4 regions of the Streptomyces sp. NPDC006208 genome follow, and region 4 is predicted to be linked to each of the others. Evidence: riboswitches for the same ligand, from Rfam matches in the RefSeq annotation. Region 4 holds a riboswitch; each other region holds the start of a gene.

Region 1 (4,151 bases), on a different contig from region 4:
CCGGAGCTTGAAGAAGACGTCCTGCAGGCCCATCGCGCCCAGGCCCACCGGCCGCCACTTGGCGTTGGAACGCCCGGCCTGCTCGGTCGGGTAGAAGTTGATGTCGACGACCCGGTCCAGGAAGGTCACGGCGGTGTGGACGGTCTCGTCGAGGCGCTGCCAGTCGAGGTCGCCGGACGGGAGGACGAACGAACCGAGGTTGACCGAGCCGAGGTTGCAGACAGCCGTCTCGCCGTCGTCCGTGACCTCGAGGATCTCGGTGCACAGGTTCGAGGAGTGGACGACCCGGCCCGGCTCGGCGGTCTGGTTGGCGGTGCGGTTGGACGCGTCCTTGAAGGTCATCCAGCCGTTGCCGGTCTGGGCGAGGGTGCGCATCATCCGGCCGTACAGGTCGCGTGCCGCGATGGTCTTGCGGGCCAGGCCCGCTGCCTCGGCCTTGCGGTAGGCGGTGTCGAACTCCTCGCCCCACAGGTCGACCAGCCCGGGTACGTCGGCGGGCGAGAACAGCGACCAGTCGGCGTCCGCCTCGACACGGCGCATGAACTCGTCGGGGACCCAGTGTGCGAGGTTCAGGTTGTGGGTACGCCGCGCGTCCTCACCGGTGTTGTCACGCAGCTCGAGGAACTCCTCGATGTCCGCGTGCCAGGTCTCGAGGTAGATGGCGGCAGCGCCCTTGCGCCGGCCGCCCTGGTTCACCGCGGCGACCGAGGCGTCGAGGGTCTTCAGGAACGGCACGATGCCGTTGGAGTGCCCGTTGGTGCCGCGGATGAGGGAACCGCGGGCGCGGATACGGGAGTACGAGAGCCCGATGCCGCCGGCGTGCTTGGAGAGGCGGGCGACCTGGTGGTACCGGTCGTAGATCGAGTCGAGCTCGTCGAGCGGCGAGTCCAGCAGATAGCAGGACGACATCTGCGGGTGACGGGTGCCGGAGTTGAAGAGCGTGGGGGAGGAGGGGAGGTAGTCGAGCCGGCTCATCAGGCCGTAGAGTGCGGCGACTTCGTCCAGGGCGCGGGCCCCCCTCTCGCCGTCGGACGCGGTGTCCTCGGCGAGCCCGGCGGCCACGCGCAGCATGAAGTGCTGCGGGGTCTCGATCACCTGACGGGTGATCGGGTGGCGCAGCAGATAGCGGCTGTAGAGGGTGCGCAGCCCGAAGTAGCCGAACCGGTCGTCGGCGCCCTGGTCGATCAGGGCGTCGAGGCGGGCCGTGTGCCGCGTCACGAACTCGGCCGTACGGTCGGCGATCAGGCCTTCGCGGTGCCCCACGGCGACCGATGCGGAGAAGCACACCGCGCCCTGCCCGGCGGCTTCTTCGGCGATCGTGCGGGTCAGCAGCCGGGCGGCGAGCCGGGAGTAGGCGGGGTCCTCGGAGATCAGTCCGGCGGCGGCGTCGGTGGCGAGGGAGCGCAGTTCGGCCTCGTCGGACCCGGCGTGCCGGCCGCGCAGCGCGGCGGCGGCGACCCTGCCGGGGTCGGTGTCGGGCAGGTCGGCCGTGAGCTCGGTCAGGAGCCGCAGGAGCGCGGTCCCGGGGCCGTCGGCCGTCTGCTCGACGGTGCCTGAGGCCGGATCGGCCGGCGCGATCGTCACGTGGTGCTCCCTCGCTCGGTTCCGGACCGGCGGGGGAGGGGAAGGCCGTGCGGCGTACGTGCCGCAGCGGGCAGCACCGTGCACGGCGTCCACCGGCCCAACCGCGAGACCCGGACGTCTTGGCACCCGGGTCGGTCGAACCGGATGCACCGTCGGCAGGTCCTCGGACTTGTGGGCGCGGCAAAGTGCACCACATCACACCGTTGCGGGACAGTTCCGGATTCGCACCGGATTCCCCTGCGGCGACAGCGAGCATGAGCATACATGTGGGGGCGGCCCGTTGCGTCACCCACCACATGTTGTGTCGGTGGGTAGGTTGTTGCCCGTTTTGCTCTCGTCGTGGACGAGAGCGGGCCGCCGGTTTCCCGGCGGCCCGCTGTTGGTTGGCGGTGGGTCGGTCAGTGACCGGCGCCCGCTGTGGCCGGCGGGAGTTCGACCTGGACGCCCGGGTCGCCCGCGTCCGCCGTGTAGTCGGACGGGCTGGTCTCGTCGACGCCGTCGGGGGCCTTGGCCGCCCGCAGGACGAAGGTGAGGACCACGGTGACGACGACGTTCAGCACGAACGCGGTGAGGCCGATGTAGCCGATCTCACCGATGCCGGGGATGACATCGGACGAGCCGCCGAAGTGCTTCTGGGCCGGGGTCGCGACGCCGTACGCGGTCCAGGTGCCGTAGACCATGCCGACCGCCCAGCCGGCGAGCAGCGCCCAGCGGTGGAACCAGCGGGTGAACAGACCGCCGACCAGGGCCGGGAAAGTCTGCAGGATCCATATGCCGCCCAGCAGCTGGAAGTTGATCGCGACGGTCTTGTCCATGGTCAGGACGAAGACCAGCGCGCCGACCTTCACCAGCAGCGAGACCAGCTTGGAGACCTTGGTCTCCTGCGCCGGGGTCGCATCGGGCTTGATGAAGTCCTTGTAGATGTTCCTGGTGAAGAGGTTGGCCGCGGCGATCGACATGATCGCCGCCGGTACGAGCGCGCCGATGCCGATGGCGGCGAAGGCCACACCGGCGAACCAGTCCGGGAACATGTTCTCGAACAGCTGCGGAATCGCCAGCTGGCCGTTGGCCACCTCCACGCCGGCGGCGATCGCCATGAAGCCGAGCAGCGCGAGCAGGCCCAGCATCAGGGAGTACAGCGGCAGGATCGTGGTGTTGCGGCGGATCACCTCGCGGCTGCGCGAGGACAGGGTCGCGGTGATCGAGTGCGGGTACATGAAGAGCGCGAGCGCCGAGCCGAGCGCCAGCGTGGCGTAACCCCACTGGCCCAGGTCGCCCGGTACCAGGGCACCGGTCGGCTTGCCGGTCGACTCGTTGATGGTCGCGAACTTCTCACCGGCACTGGCGAAGATCTCGTCGAAGCCGCCCAGTTTGATCGGGATGTAGATGATCGCCACCGCGATGACGATGTAGATCAGGGTGTCCTTGACGAAGGCGATGAGCGCGGGTGCACGCAGTCCGGAGGAGTACGTGTAGGCCGCGAGCACGCCGAACGCGATCAGCAGCGGCAGGTCCTTGACGAACCAGTTGGTGGTCTCGCCGCCGCCGACGCCCATGACGTCGAGCACCGCCTGGATACCGACGAGCTGCAGTGCGATGTACGGCATCGTCGCCAGAATGCCCGTGACGGCGACCGCAAGCGAGAGACCCTTCGAACCGAAGCGCCCGCGCACGAAGTCCGAGGTCGTCACATAGCCGTGCTTGTGCGACACCGACCACAGCCGCGGCAGGAAGGTGAAGATCAGCGGGTAGACGAGGATCGTGTACGGCACGGCGAAGAAGCCGGCCGCGCCGGCCGCGTAGATGGCCGCAGGGACGGCGACGAAGGTGTACGCGGTGTACAGGTCGCCGCCGAGCAGGAACCAGGTCACCCAGGTGCCGAACGACCGGCCGCCCAGGCCCCATTCGTCGAGGCTGTGCTCGTTCTCGGCCTTGCGCCAGCGCGAGGCCAGGAAACCCATGACCGTGACGGCCAGGAAGAAGAAGATGAAGACGCCGAGTGCGACGCCGTTCACGTCGTCCTTCACTGCGACGCACCTCCCTTGCGGGCGCGCTGGTCACGCTGCCACAGCTGGTACGCGACCATCGTCAGCGCGGTCGACAGCAGGACCCAGAACATCTGGTACCAGTAGAAGAACGGCATGCCGATGAACGTCGGTTCGACCTTCGCGTAGGAGCTCACCCAGAGCATGGCCACGAAGGGCGCGAGGAGGCAGAGGGCGATGACGACCCGCACCGGTGTGACGACGGGTTGCCTCGCTTCGGGCGCTTGTGGCGGTTCGGGCGCATCGGGCGCCTCGGGCACTGCGGACATCGTTGTCTCCGTCCCCTCGCTGATCAGCTGTACCTGTAACGCGCAGGGAAATGTAGGCGAGGGTTTTGAAGCGAGTCACCCCCTGTCCGTATATCGGTACGGCAACGACTGTGCCCAGGCTCCGGGCACGGCGGGGGAAACGCGACATAGCGCCGCAACGCTTGTTGCGGCGCCATGCGGTTGACGGCGGATCAGGCAGGTGCCGGGCCGCCCGGACCCCGGCAGGGTGTGTGGCCAAGGCCCGTGTTCGGTC
Region 2 (4,151 bases), on a different contig from region 4:
GTGGCGGCCGGGCCGGACGGGTCGTGCGGCCTTGGGGCAGGCGCAGGCGTCATGGGGTGCGCCGGCGGCGGGACTGCCACAGCGCCGCCACGCCCAGACCCAGTACCGCCGCGATGCCCGCCACCACACCGAGTGACGGGCCGCCGCCCGAGCTGTCCTTCGCGTCCCGCGACGGGCTCTCCTGCGCCGAGACCTGCTCGCCGCAGCCCGACTTCGGGTAGCCCGAGATCGCGCACAGCAGGGCCTGGCTGTTGTAGCGCAGCGGTTTCGCCACTGCCGCGAGCGCCTCCGCGCTCGTCGCGCCTTCCGCGACCTGCGCGCACGCCGTGCGCAGCGCGGGCGGGGCCTCGCTCTGAGGGGCGTCGCCCGCCGTGCCGGGGTCGATGACGAGCGCGATCCGCTTCCTGCCGTCCTTCGCCGGCGTCTTCGCGCATATCGCCGCGAAGTCCGGGCCCCGGCGCGGCTGCGCCGAGTCCCCGCTGTCCTCGCTCACCGAGAACCGGAACCCGTTCACGGACCCGTCGGCGGGCCGCGCCGTGGCCGGGCCCTCGGTGGCGTACGTCCACTTCGCCCCGCTGCTCTGCCAGAACGACCAGTAGCGGTAGCCGGCCGCCTGCGCGGGCGCCGCGCTCAGCACCGTGAGGACGGTGCCGAGCACGAACGCCAGGAAACGCGTGCGCATCACTGCCGCGGCTTCCTGCGGCCGCTGATCAGGAAGCCGGCGCCGACGCTGGCGACGAAGATCGCACCCACGATCCACCACATGGACAGGGACTCGGACTCCTCGTCCTTCTTCTCGTCACGCGAGGAGGGGGCGGGCGAGGGCGACGCCTTCTTCGGCGCGGGGCCCGTCGCGTTGAGCGCGGTCACCAGGTTCTGGCCGCCGAAGTCGGCCGGGTCCGCGCCGGCCGCGTGGGCCGCGAGGATCAGCTGGGCATAGGCGGCGGGGCCGCTCTCCTTGGCCCAGGCGGCCGCGTTCTGCTCCAGCCACGTCAGCGGCTTCTTCGCCTGCTCGGTCAGGCCCTGAGCGGTCAGTGCGACGACCGCGTCCGCCGTGTTCCCGAAGTCCGGCTTGGGCGCCGAGTCCTCGGCGCCCGGCATCGGCGGAGTGTTGAAGTACCCGGTCTTGGCAAGCCCGTTCGCGAGGTACGCCGCGCCGTTGTGGGCCGCCCCCTCGATCGTCGTCGCCTTCTCGCAGGCCGTGCCCTTGCCGTCCTTCGAGCCCGCCGTCACGACGAGGCCCTTGCCGTGCGCGCCGAGCACCGCGGCAGCGGTGGAGTCGGCGACGATGCCGGGGCTCTTGACCTGGTACACGAACGCCCCGCCGTCCTTGCCGCCGCACGGCTTGGCGAACGTCAGGAGCGCGTCGTACGGAGTCCTGCCGTCCTTCGACGTCACGTCGGCCGGCTGGTGACCGGCCGCGGCGAGCGCGCCGATGACGATGGAGGTGGAGTTCGCGTCGGAGGCCCCGCCCGGGTTGTAGCCCCAGCCGCCGTCCTTGTTCTGTACGGACTTCAGCCAGCCGACCGTCTTGTCCACGGCGGCGTCCTGCCCGCCGAGCGCGGCGAGTGCCTGCACGGCGGCGGCGCTCGCGTTGGTGTCCAGCGGAAGCTTGGCGTCGCACGCCTTCGCCGCGTCGGCGCGGTACGAGGGGAAGCCGCCGTCCGCGCACTGCTGCCCGGTCAGCCAGTCCACGGCCGCCTCGGCGGGCACGAAACCGGCCGTGTCCTGGGCGAGCAGCGCCAGCGACTGCCGCCAGACACCGTCATACGTCGGGTCGCCCGTGCCGTACAGGCCGGACGGCAGCGCCGCGGACGGGGTGGGGCTCGGCGCGGCGAAGGCGGCCGGTACCACGGCCAGTCCGAGCGCGGCGGAGACGGCGAGTGCTGCTGCGCAGCGGCGAACGGTGGTCATGGCGGGTGGTGCCTCTCCTGCTTCAGGGCCGGGCGCAGGCACACTGAGGCACCAGGCTCGGCTCCGTATCCCTCGACGGTGCCGGCCACCGGGCGGGTCCCGGTGAGCACGAGCCGGTCACGAACGCGTACGAGGCATTCCGACTCGCCGCCGGTGACGGCGGCTCACGGTTGCGGGTCAGTGCCGGATTTGCACCGGCTTCCCCCCGTACGGGCATGATGACGACATGCTTACTGTACCGGCCGGTCACCGGGCGGCGGCGGGGCGCAGGTCACAGGGCAAGGTCACGGTTCGGACGCCACGTACAGGGCGGGTGCGCTGCCCGGCACCACCTCCGCGCGGCCGAGCTTCACGAGCCTGCGCAGATGGGCCTCCGCCTCCGAGACCGCGATGTTGCGCGAGCCGTAGGGGATCTCGTCCCAGGGGCGGTTCCACTCCATCCGCTCGGCGACCTGCCACGGGGTGAGCGGCTGCGCCAGCAGGGCGAGCAGGCCGGCCAGGCGCTCCTCGTGGTGGACGAGCAGCTCCCTGACCCGGCCGGTCGCATCGGTGAAGGCGTGCTGGTGCGCGGGGAGCACCTCGGCGGGGGCGAGGCGGCCGATGCGCTCCAGGGAGTCGAGGTAGTCGCCGAGCGGGTCGGTGACCGTGGCGTCGTCCGGGTCCTCGTACAGGCCGATGTGCGGGGTGATCTCGGGGAGGAGATGGTCGCCGGAGAACAGCCGGCCGTTGCCCGCGAGCCGGGCGGGATGGGTCTCCTCGAGGTGCAGGCAGACATGGCCGGGGGTGTGGCCGGGGGTCCATACGGCGCGCAGCCTGCGGCCCGCGAGGTCGAGCAGCTCGCCGGGGACGATCTCCCGGTCGGGAAGCGCCGCGCGCAGCCCGGGGAGGCTGCCCGTGTGCCCGGCGGCGCGGGCGGCGTGCAGCGGGGCGGTGTGCTCCTCGGGGGCGCCGGCCCGGGTGAGCTTGTCGGCCAGGTAGTCGAGCCACAGCCCCGGCTCGGCCTCCCGGGTGCGGCGTACCACCATGGCGTCGGCGGCGTGCATCGCGATCCAGGCGCCGGACGCCTCGCGGACCTGTCCGGACAGGCCGTGGTGGTCGGGGTGGTGGTGGGTGACGACGACGCCGTGGACCTCGGCGACCGAGGTGCCGCACGCGGTCAGGCCGGCGGTGAGGGTGTCCCAGGACGCGGGGTCGTCCCAGCCGGTGTCGATGAGGACGGGACCGCGGTCGGTGTCGAGCAGATGGACCAGGGTGTGCCCGAGGGGGTTGTCCGGAATGGGTACCCGGAGGGAGCGCACCCCACCGCCGTGGTCGGTCACGTGGGGGTCGGTCGCCCGGGTGGTGGAGGGACGGCCTTCCGGCGCGCTCGTCCGTTCGCCTCTCGGCTCGTGTCCCGCTTCGTCCTTCGTCGACGGCACGCTCGTTGCCCCCTGTGGTCACGTGGAACTGATGCACCGTCAGGATGGCGTGCAAGGACGCTGCAGGGAAGCCCTTGCGGAAATGTCCGCAAGGGGCGAACGGGCTCCGGTCGGCCTGCCGCGGGCTCCGTCGAAGCTCCACCGTTCGGGTCCTCGGCCCGCACCGACCGGGAACCCGCGCACAGTTCCCCGTCGGTGACGCCCGGGCGCCCCGCCGGTGACGCCGGGTCACTCGCTGTCCGCCTCCGCCAGCGAAGCCCGTAACTGCTCCTGCAGCTCCGGGTGTTCTGCCGCTCGCTCCAGGGCCAGTGCCGCCCGGAACTCCCGTCGTGCCCGTGCCCGCGCTCCTGCCGCCGCGTACGACCGACCCAGGCGGCGGCGGATCTCCATCTCGAGTCGCGTGCGGTGCGGCTCCGAGCGCCGCGAGATGCCCGCGTGCAGCGCCAGCGCCTGGCGATGGCGGCGTTCCGCCTCCGCAAGGTCGTCCGTGACCGACCCCAGCCGTGTCAGCGTCAACGCCAGCAACAGCGGGTCGCCGGCCTCGCGCAGCAGTTCCTCACCCCGCAGCAGCACCGCCCGCGCCTCCCCCCGTTCGCCGAGCGCCTCATGACCGTCCGCAAGGGAGAGCAGGCGCTGGCTGATCGGTATCGGGCGGCCGTTGCGCTCCGCCGCGGCGAGCGCCGCCCGCGCGTCGGCAAACGCTGTGTGCACCTCCCCCCGCATGAACCGGCTCATCGACCGCATCGCCAGCGCCAGCGACACCCCCCACTCGTCGTCGGCCCGTTCCAGGACCGGCAGCACCTCGTCGATGGTGGCCGC
Region 3 (4,151 bases), on a different contig from region 4:
CCCAGCATTGGAGATCGGCCACGCAATGCGCTCGGGGAACTTTTTGGCTTCTGCCTGAAATTGCGATGATCCCTCGAACGACGCTTTTGGCGTATGCCTGATTCCGGCAGCGTCTGTCCGCCCGCCCGGCGATGCGCCGAGAAACGACTTCAGGCAACCGCGGCCGACCCGCGACCCACTGGAGGGATGGAGCCATCGGGGCCGGAGTTCACCGGCCCCGTCGTACGGCGCACCAAGGGGCTTTCGTTCCCGGACACGGCCGAGGAGGCTGCAATGGCTTGCTACGGAGCAGAAGCGCACGGAGAACGAGGCCGGGAGCGCCTCGACCGGAGCGGTCCCGCCCCCGTCGCCGCCTTCTGCAACCCGTTCAAGGACGGCATTCCTGAGGCGTTCGTCCTCACAGAGGACGAGGACGGGTGGGGGCACGTCCGGTATCTGTCCCAGGATCCGCCCGGGACCGGAAGATGGTTCCTCCGGGAGCTGCCGGGTCGGCCCTCTACGGCAACCGCGGTCGTGGTGACGGTCCAGGGGCTGACCGTCAGCGCGCACTGGACCGACGTGTCCGGCAACCTCTGGTGGGCGCCGCTCACACCGGGCGGCTTCGGCGATCGACCGGAAACGGCCGGGCGTCGAGGAGTTCCGGCGAACGGCGGCAAGCCGGCGGGCCGTTGGCCGACGGCAACCCGGCCCTGCCGGTGCCCGAGGGCGGCCGCGCGCCCACCAGTTGCGTCGGCCACCGGGAGATCGACGGTAAGGGCGTGGTCATCGCCCCCGCCGACGGCGGCCCCAAGAACCCGCCTGGTACCACAACTTGCGCGCCGACCCCTCCTGCCGGCCGCCGCCGCGACCCTTGCTTGCCGGGAATCGCCCGCCCACCCACAGGTCCGCGAGTACGGGCGGCCGCGAAGCCGCTGCTCGACGGGGTTCGGCCGGGGAACGGCGCCCGTGCGGAGACGCGAAGTCGCCGTCGTGGCAGGCGCCGCCACGACGGCGACTTCGCGTCCCTCCGGCCGGCTTCGGGTCAGCGGCCGGGCAATGACCTCGGAGTCCCGGACTTCATGAACACGGATCCTTCAGTGAGTCGAACCGCATTCCACCCAATTTCCTCCGGAATCGTAGCAGGCGAAGGGGGTGGCAATGTTTCCGGTGTCATTGGAAAGCTCTGCGACGATCTCATCTCCCTTCCAGATGGTGTACGTCTCCATAATCTGCCACACCCGGTAGATCTTGTTGAATGAGCTGGTGTTCACGATGCTTCGAGTCTCCGTAGAACTCACGGATTCCTTGAGGGTGATTGACTCACTCTGCCTGTAAGACTTTTCGAACGAGGCGTTGATCGTGGTGGTGATCGCCTCCCATCCGCCCTTCGCTTCCAAGCCCAGCTTCGTGATGAACTGGGTTTCCACGGTGGAGGAACGCTCGACACCGCTAATCGTCGCAATCGTCCAGCTCAGGCTCTCGTCCGGGGCGAGCGAGTACGACTGGCCGGAGAGGTTCCACCAGACCTCCCGGGTCACGGCCCCCTTTGAGTCGTGGGGGTTCTCCCCCTGCCCCACCAGGAAATTGTGTGCATCCGCTTCGGTCGGATACTTATTGGTCGCGGAGGCGCTGGGCGGGCCATCGCTCAGGACGCTCATATTGGGCACATAGTTGATTCTGGGGTCCCTGCGGGGGTTCACGTCGCCCGGCTGCGAGGCGGTGACGGTCAGGACGTCGATCAAGGCTCCCGAGTTGGCGGCCCTGACCAGCCAGGCGTCGTTGACCTTGCCTGAGTGCTCCTCCGTCTTGCCTCCGGGAGTCACCTTGTAACTCTTCCCGGAGAGCGAACCATCACGATTGATCAGGACGACCTGTATGGGAATCTGCAGATCGTTGTGGAACACCACTTTCTGCTCTGTCGTCGTGGGGTTGGGCTGGAAGGTGCCTTTCGCGTACTTCTTGAGATCCGCGAAACTGTCGGTAGCAGGCCGGCCGTGCAGTGAGTGCGGACCGCCTTCGGCCGCAGCCCTTGCCGTCGTCCCGAACCGGAACCAGCGCCCGGCCCGGCGGGCACTGTGCCCGTGCCGATGCCCGGACTGCCCGACCACGACGGACCCCACCTCGAGTTGGTGTTCCGCCTCACCGACCTCCGCCCGCCCCACCAGGGGCCGCCGGCATGTGCGGACGGTCCCGTGACGAACCGTTCGGAGTGACTCCGGACCGGCCAGCTTGTACAGAGCGCGCGAGAGCCTGCGGGGGCGTGTGTCGCCCGCGCCCGGGGGGGCGTGTGCCGCCGTTCGCCCCGGCCTGTCCGGCGCCCGGGCTTATGACGTGGAGCGTCCTTCTGCCATGATGTCCCGCGAAATAGGCGACGGCGGAACGAGGAAGCCGGTGTGAATCCGGCGCGGTCCCGCCACTGTGATCGGCGAGCGGATCCCGAACAGACCACTGCCCGGATGCGGGTGGGAAGGCCGGGACGAGCGTTGACCCGAGAGCCAGGAGACTCACGCGGTCGCCTCCTCGAAGTGACTGGGGCGGATTTCCCCGGAGAGGAGGGCTCGTCGGGATGCCCAGGAGACCATCGTCGGCCGGTGCGGTTCCGTGCCGGGTCGTGGTGTGCCGGGACTGTTGCTGTGGCAGTCCCAAGGTGACCGGGGTCGACCACGGGAAGCAGACCGCGCGTCTCGCCGAGGACGCGCCCGTCCGTGTCTCCGGCTGTCTCGACGTGTGCGACCAGGCGAACGTGATCGTCGTGCAGCCCTCGTCCGAGGGGCGCGCCGCGGGCGGCCGGGCGGCCTGGTTCGGCCTCGTCAACGACCCCGCCGCGACCGAGGACATCGCCGCCTGGGTACGGGCGGGCGGACCGGGCGTCGCCGCGCCACCGGACATCCTCGAGCTCTACGCCTTCACCCCGCCTCGGCGCGCCCGGTCCGTGCCGCTCCCCGACGCCGGCTGAGCCGCGGACGCCCCACCACCTTTCCCACGTCTGACCGAACGTCTTCCGACGACGAGTCTCTCGATTTTGACCAGCCTCCGGACCGCTGTCCGGACCGTTCAGGACCACCCCTGCGGTGAGAGGATCCACCACATGATGGGCAAGCGCCCGATATCCCTGCTGTCGGCCATGGCCGCGGCCCTACTGATATCCGGATGCGGCGGCACCGCAGCCCGGGACGACGCCTCGTCGGCGGACTCCACTGCCAAGGGGTTTCCGGTCACCGTGTCCAACTGCGGTGTGAAGACGACCTATCAGCGTCCCCCGCAGCGTTCGGTGTCGATGAACCAGCACGCGACCGAGGTCATGCTGGCACTGGGTCTGAAGAAGTCGATGGTGGGAACCGCCTATCTCGATGACAAGATCCTGCCGGAGTATCAGGAGGCCTACGACGGGATCAAGGTCCTGGCGAAGGAGTACCCCTCGTTCGAGACGCTGCTGACCGCCGAACCGGACTTCACCTACGGCGGTTTCGCCAGCACCTTCGACGAGAAGGAAGGGCGCAGCCGCGACGCACTCTCCAAGGCGGGGGTCAACTCCTATCTGAACATCGAGGAGTGCCCGTCCGGTCCGGTGACGATGGCCACGATGGACCAGGAGATCCGGAACGTGGCGAAGATCTTCGGCGTGCCGGACCGGGCGGAGCGGCAGTTGAAGAAGCTCCACGGCACGCTGGACAGGGTCGAGGGCAAGCTCGCCGGCGTCACCCCGGTGAAGATCTTCGTGTACGACAGCGGCGACAAGACCGCCTTCACCGCGGGCGGCGCGGGCATCGGCAACGAGATGATCAACCAGGCCGGCGGGGTGAACCTCTTCGCCGAGCTGGACAAGGCGTTCGGTGACGTGTCGTTCGAGCAGGTGGCCGAGCGCGCGCCCGAGGTGATCGTCATCTACGACTACGGCGACCAGTCCGTCGAGGACAAGAAGAAGTTCCTCCTCGCGAACCCGGCGCTGAAGGACGTACCCGCCATCAAGCACAAGCGGTTCGCGGTGCTGCCGTTGTCGTCCACGGTGCTGGGAGTCCGGGTGCCGTCCGGCGTGGAGTCCCTGGCCCGCCAGCTCCACCCGGACCGATTCAAGTGACCGACGCCACGGGCGTGTCGGAGGCGACGGAGGCGAAAGCGACGCCCGGGGCGACCGGCGCGACGAGTGAGCGGACGGCGGTGGCCGGTGCCCC
Region 4 (4,151 bases):
TCGCGCAGGGGCTGATCTGACCGGCTGATCCGGCGGGCTGTTCGGCCAATGCGATCAGGGGGCGATCAGGGCTTCGTCGGACAGGGCGGGCCCCCGTGCCGCGCGGGCATCCGCGCGGCACGGGAGATCACCCAGCGGCCGCGATCACACGGCGGACCGTGAGCGGCAGCACGCTCGCGGCCCGCGCGTGCCGGACCCTATGCCGAGGCGCTGTTACGGCGCTTGAACCACAGCGCTCCGCCCGCGCCCAGGACGGCCACGGCAGCGATCACACCGACGATGACACCCGTGGTGCCGCTGTCGCTCTCCTTGCCGGCCTTCGCCGGCTGCGACGCCGATGACGCAGGAGACTTCGCGGGCGCGCTCCCGTCCGAGGACGGCTTGCCGTCCGTGGCCGGGCTTGTGCTCGGGCTCGGCGTGATCGGCTTCGCGCCGCGTGCGGCAGGCTCCAGCTTGAGCAGCGGTGCCGGATTCTCCACTTGCTCACCGTCGCCCGGCACCTCGATCCACCGCGCGACCTTCCCGTCGCCGTATGTCTCGACGGTCTTGAACGCCAGGGACGTCGCATCCGGCAACTGTCGTACGACGACGCTGTACTCGGCGTCCGTACCAGTCTGGAGCGTGGTGCCGCCCACCGTGTAACCCTCCGCGGTGGGTGTCAGCTTCCATCCCTTCGGGGCGTCCTTGAGCGTGACCGCGTCCGGTGCGATGCCCTCGGGCAGGACGATCCGCAGCTCCTTGATGCCGGCGGTGTCCGACTCGGCCTCGGAGGTGAAGGTCAGGGTGACGTTCTCGGCGAGCGCACGGGCGTCGGAGGCGGTCACCCCGGCGTGCGCGGCCGCGGTCGTCGCCCCGGCGACGACGGTGACCAGCGCGGCGGCGCTGACCAGCCCGAGGCGGCTGACGGACCGGGAGATGCGTGATGTGTTCATGTGTGCGGGCTCTTTCGGGTGCGGCGCTGATCGGCGCGTGACGAGGGGGACGGCGACGGAACACCCCGCCCCCGGTGGCCCCCTGCGCACCACGACATGAACAAGCCGCGCCCGCAGCGGGACAGGGCGACGGGCGGCGGGCATCGGCACGGCCTGCCGACCCGTCCGGTCGGCAGGCCGCAGCGACAGCCGCCCCGCCGCGGCGGCCAGTGCGACGGCGGCGGCCTCGACCCATCGCCCCGCGGCATGCGGCAGCTCGGACAGCCGCCGGTCGGCGCGCTGCATCAGCACGGCGACGGACGCGGCCGCCACGACATGCGCCACGAGCATCAGCGAGACGCTGTGGTGGGTCGCGTACTCCTGGCCCGCAGCCCCATGGGCCCGGTGCGCCGGTACTGCACTCGCCCCGGAACTCATGGACAGACCGCGGTGCAGCACCAGTTGCGCGGCGAGCGTCGCCGCCAGCACCGGGGCCGGCCTACGGGCACGCCCCGCACCCGGCAGGGCGGCGAGGAACACCATGACCCCCGCCCCCAGCAGCCGCGGCCACAGCACCGGGTCCTTCGATCCCAGATGATGGCCCGCCGCGGCCAGCACCGTACTGATCACCGCGAAGAGCCCAGCCCGCAGCCACCGCTCGGCCTGTCCGCCGTCGGCGGGGCAGCGGCTCACGGAGGGTGCGCAGGAGCGGGTGGTCGCGGTCATGCCGCGCCCATCATCCACGTCCTCGCCGCCCCGCACCGCCACATCCCGGCAATACGTATTCGCAGGCCCGGGGACTCAAGGCGTCCCCGAGCGGGGTCACGCCGCTTCGCGTCGGCCCCGTTGCGGGTCCACCCCCGCCGCTGAGGGACCGGGTCGTTGCCGCGGCCGCTGTGGAGCGGGTGCGGAGCAGGAGACAGGGCGCTCGGCCCCCGTGGTGCACCCCCTGGCGTAGGCTGGCCGCGCAGCTGGTTCGCCCCTGCCCTCCAGGCAGGAGCGTCGCAAGAGGGAACCCGGTGAGAATCCGGGACTGCCCCGCAGCGGTATGTGGGAACGATCGCCGTCATACGCACTGGATCCGTCGTACGGGTCCGGGAAGCGACGGCCAGTAGGTGCCTCGCCCGACATGAGGCGCGCCCATGAGTCCGAAGACCTGCCACTGCCCGTGTGCGACGACGCGCACGGAGATCTCGGTGACCTCGTGGGCGGGTCGGCGGTACGGGTGGCACGGCTGCCCCGTTCCTTCGCGCGCCCTATGCGGCCCGGGGTCGTCCCACGACTCGCGAAGGAGAGTTCCGTGACCAGTTCCGTGACCAGTTCGGTGACACCCACCGTGTACGGCCACCCCCGGCAGGGCCCGAACCGGGAGCTGAAGAAGGCCGTCGAAGGCTACTGGAAGGGCCGGGTCTCGGCGCAGGACCTGCACCGCACCGCCGCCCGGCTGCGCAGCGCCAACTGGCAGCAACTCGCCGACGCCGGCCTCCACGAGGTCCCGACCGGTGACTTCTCGTACTACGACCATGTCCTGGACACCAGTGTGATGGTCGGTGCGATCCCGGTCCGCCATCGCGCTGCCGTCCAAAAGGACGCGCTGGACGGGTACTTCGCCATGGCCCGCGGTGCCCAGGACGTGCTGCCGCTCGAGATGACCAAGTGGTTCGACACCAACTACCACTACCTCGTTCCCGAACTCGGGCCGTACACCGTCTTCCGCGCCGACTCCGGCAAACAGGTCGGTGAGTTCACCGAGGCGCGCGCCCTGGGCCTGACCGCCCGGCCCGTGCTGCTCGGGCCCGTGACGTATCTGCTGCTGGCCAAGCCCGCGCCGGGCGTCGCTCCCGACTTCGAACCTCTCACGCTGCTGGACCGGCTGCTGCCCGTCTACGCACAGGTGCTCTCCGAACTGCGCGCATCGGGCGCGGAGTGGGTGCAGCTCGACGAGCCCGCTCTCGTGCAGGACCGCACCCCGGCCGAGCTGAACGCGGCCGCACGCGCCTACCGCGAGCTGGGCGCGCTCATGGAGCGGCCGAAGCTGCTCGTCGCCTCGTACTTCGACCGGCTGGGCGAGGCCCTTCCCGTCCTCGCGAAGGCACCCGTCGACGGGCTGGCCATGGACTTCACGGGGCCCGCCGCAGGCAACCTCGACGACCTCGCGGCGGTCGGCGGGCTGCCCGGCAAGCGGCTGGTCGCGGGTGTCGTCGACGGACGCAACATCTGGATCAACGACTTCGAGAAGTCACTGGCCACACTCGGCACCCTGCTCGCTCTCGCCGACCGGGTCGACGTCTCCGCCTCCTGCTCCCTGCTGCACGTGCCGCTCGATGTCACCACCGAACGGGACATCGACCCGCACATCGCCCGCTGGCTCGCCTTCGCCCGGCAGAAGACCACCGAGACCGTCATCCTCGCCCGCGGGCTCGCCCGGGGCACGGACGCCATTGCCGCGGAACTTGCCGCCAACCGTGCCGCCCTGGCTTCACGCGCCGCCTCGGCACTCACCCACGACCCCGCCGTACGGGCCCGAACGGCCGCGGTCACCGGCGCGGACGCCCGCCGCCCGCAGCCGTACCCGGAGCGGGCCGTGGCGCAGCGCACCCACCTCGGTCTGCCGCTGTTGCCGACGACCACCATCGGCTCCTTCCCGCAGACCGGCGAGCTGCGCGCCGCACGGGCGGAGTTGCGGGCCGGCCGGATCGGGCAGGATGCGTACGAGGGGCGCATCGAGGCGGAGATCCGCGAGGTGATCGCCTTCCAGGAGAAGGCCGGCATCGACGTCCTGGTGCACGGCGAGCCCGAACGCAACGACATGGTCCAGTACTTCGCCGAGCAGCTCACCGGCTACCTCGCCACCCGGCACGGCTGGGTCCAGTCGTACGGCACCCGCTACGTCCGCCCGCCGATCCTCGCCGGTGACATCTCCCGCCCCGAGCCGATGACCCTGCGCTGGACGCGCTACGCCCAGTCGCTCACCGACCGCCCGGTCAAGGGCATGCTCACCGGCCCGGTCACCATGCTCGCCTGGTCCTTCGTCCGCGACGACCAGCCGCTCGGTGAGACCGCCCGCCAGGTCGCGCTGGCCCTGAGGGACGAGGTGAACGACCTCGAGGAGGCCGGCACATCGGTGATCCAGGTGGACGAGCCCGCCCTGCGCGAGACCCTGCCGCTGCGCAGCTCCGGCCGCGCCGCGTACCTGGCGTGGGCGACGGAGGCGTTCCGCCTGACCACCAGTGGCGTGCG

Evidence for each region. Region 4 has a riboswitch for cobalamin ahead of metE (5-methyltetrahydropteroyltriglutamate--homocysteine S-methyltransferase). Riboswitches for the same ligand answer to the same signal wherever they lie in the genome.
Region 1: it holds a riboswitch for cobalamin, as region 4 does, so the genes downstream of both, ABZ208_RS16365 (ribonucleoside-diphosphate reductase subunit alpha) here and metE (5-methyltetrahydropteroyltriglutamate--homocysteine S-methyltransferase) in region 4, are expected to answer to the same signal.
Region 2: it holds a riboswitch for cobalamin, as region 4 does, so the genes downstream of both, ABZ208_RS14315 (prenyltransferase/squalene oxidase repeat-containing protein) here and metE (5-methyltetrahydropteroyltriglutamate--homocysteine S-methyltransferase) in region 4, are expected to answer to the same signal.
Region 3: it holds a riboswitch for cobalamin, as region 4 does, so the genes downstream of both, ABZ208_RS27600 ((2Fe-2S) ferredoxin domain-containing protein) here and metE (5-methyltetrahydropteroyltriglutamate--homocysteine S-methyltransferase) in region 4, are expected to answer to the same signal.

The regions. Positions count from the first base shown of each region.
Region 1 covers NZ_JBEXSW010000017.1:109,682-113,832, forward strand. Annotated here, with positions in the region: gene ABZ208_RS16365 (ribonucleoside-diphosphate reductase subunit alpha) at 1-1,584, opposite strand, end outside; cobalamin riboswitch at 1,721-1,853, opposite strand; gene mctP (monocarboxylate uptake permease MctP) at 1,983-3,611, opposite strand; gene ABZ208_RS16375 (DUF3311 domain-containing protein) at 3,608-3,898, opposite strand.
Region 2 covers NZ_JBEXSW010000014.1:158,161-162,311, reverse strand. Annotated here, with positions in the region: gene ABZ208_RS14320 (SCO2322 family protein) at 50-682, opposite strand; gene ABZ208_RS14315 (prenyltransferase/squalene oxidase repeat-containing protein) at 682-1,914, opposite strand; cobalamin riboswitch at 2,026-2,147, opposite strand; gene ABZ208_RS14310 (MBL fold metallo-hydrolase) at 2,199-3,233, opposite strand; gene ABZ208_RS14305 (BTAD domain-containing putative transcriptional regulator) at 3,561-4,151, opposite strand, start outside.
Region 3 covers NZ_JBEXSW010000038.1:15,576-19,726, forward strand. Annotated here, with positions in the region: gene ABZ208_RS27595 (hypothetical protein) at 1,074-2,087, opposite strand; cobalamin riboswitch at 2,315-2,506, shown strand; gene ABZ208_RS27600 ((2Fe-2S) ferredoxin domain-containing protein) at 2,546-2,935, shown strand; gene ABZ208_RS27605 (ABC transporter substrate-binding protein) at 3,068-4,057, shown strand; gene ABZ208_RS27610 (iron ABC transporter permease) at 4,138-4,151, shown strand, end outside.
Region 4 covers NZ_JBEXSW010000013.1:56,874-61,024, reverse strand. Annotated here, with positions in the region: gene gdhA (NADP-specific glutamate dehydrogenase) at 1-20, shown strand, start outside; gene ABZ208_RS12810 (DUF1775 domain-containing protein) at 198-1,637, opposite strand; cobalamin riboswitch at 1,867-2,090, shown strand; gene metE (5-methyltetrahydropteroyltriglutamate--homocysteine S-methyltransferase) at 2,170-4,151, shown strand, end outside.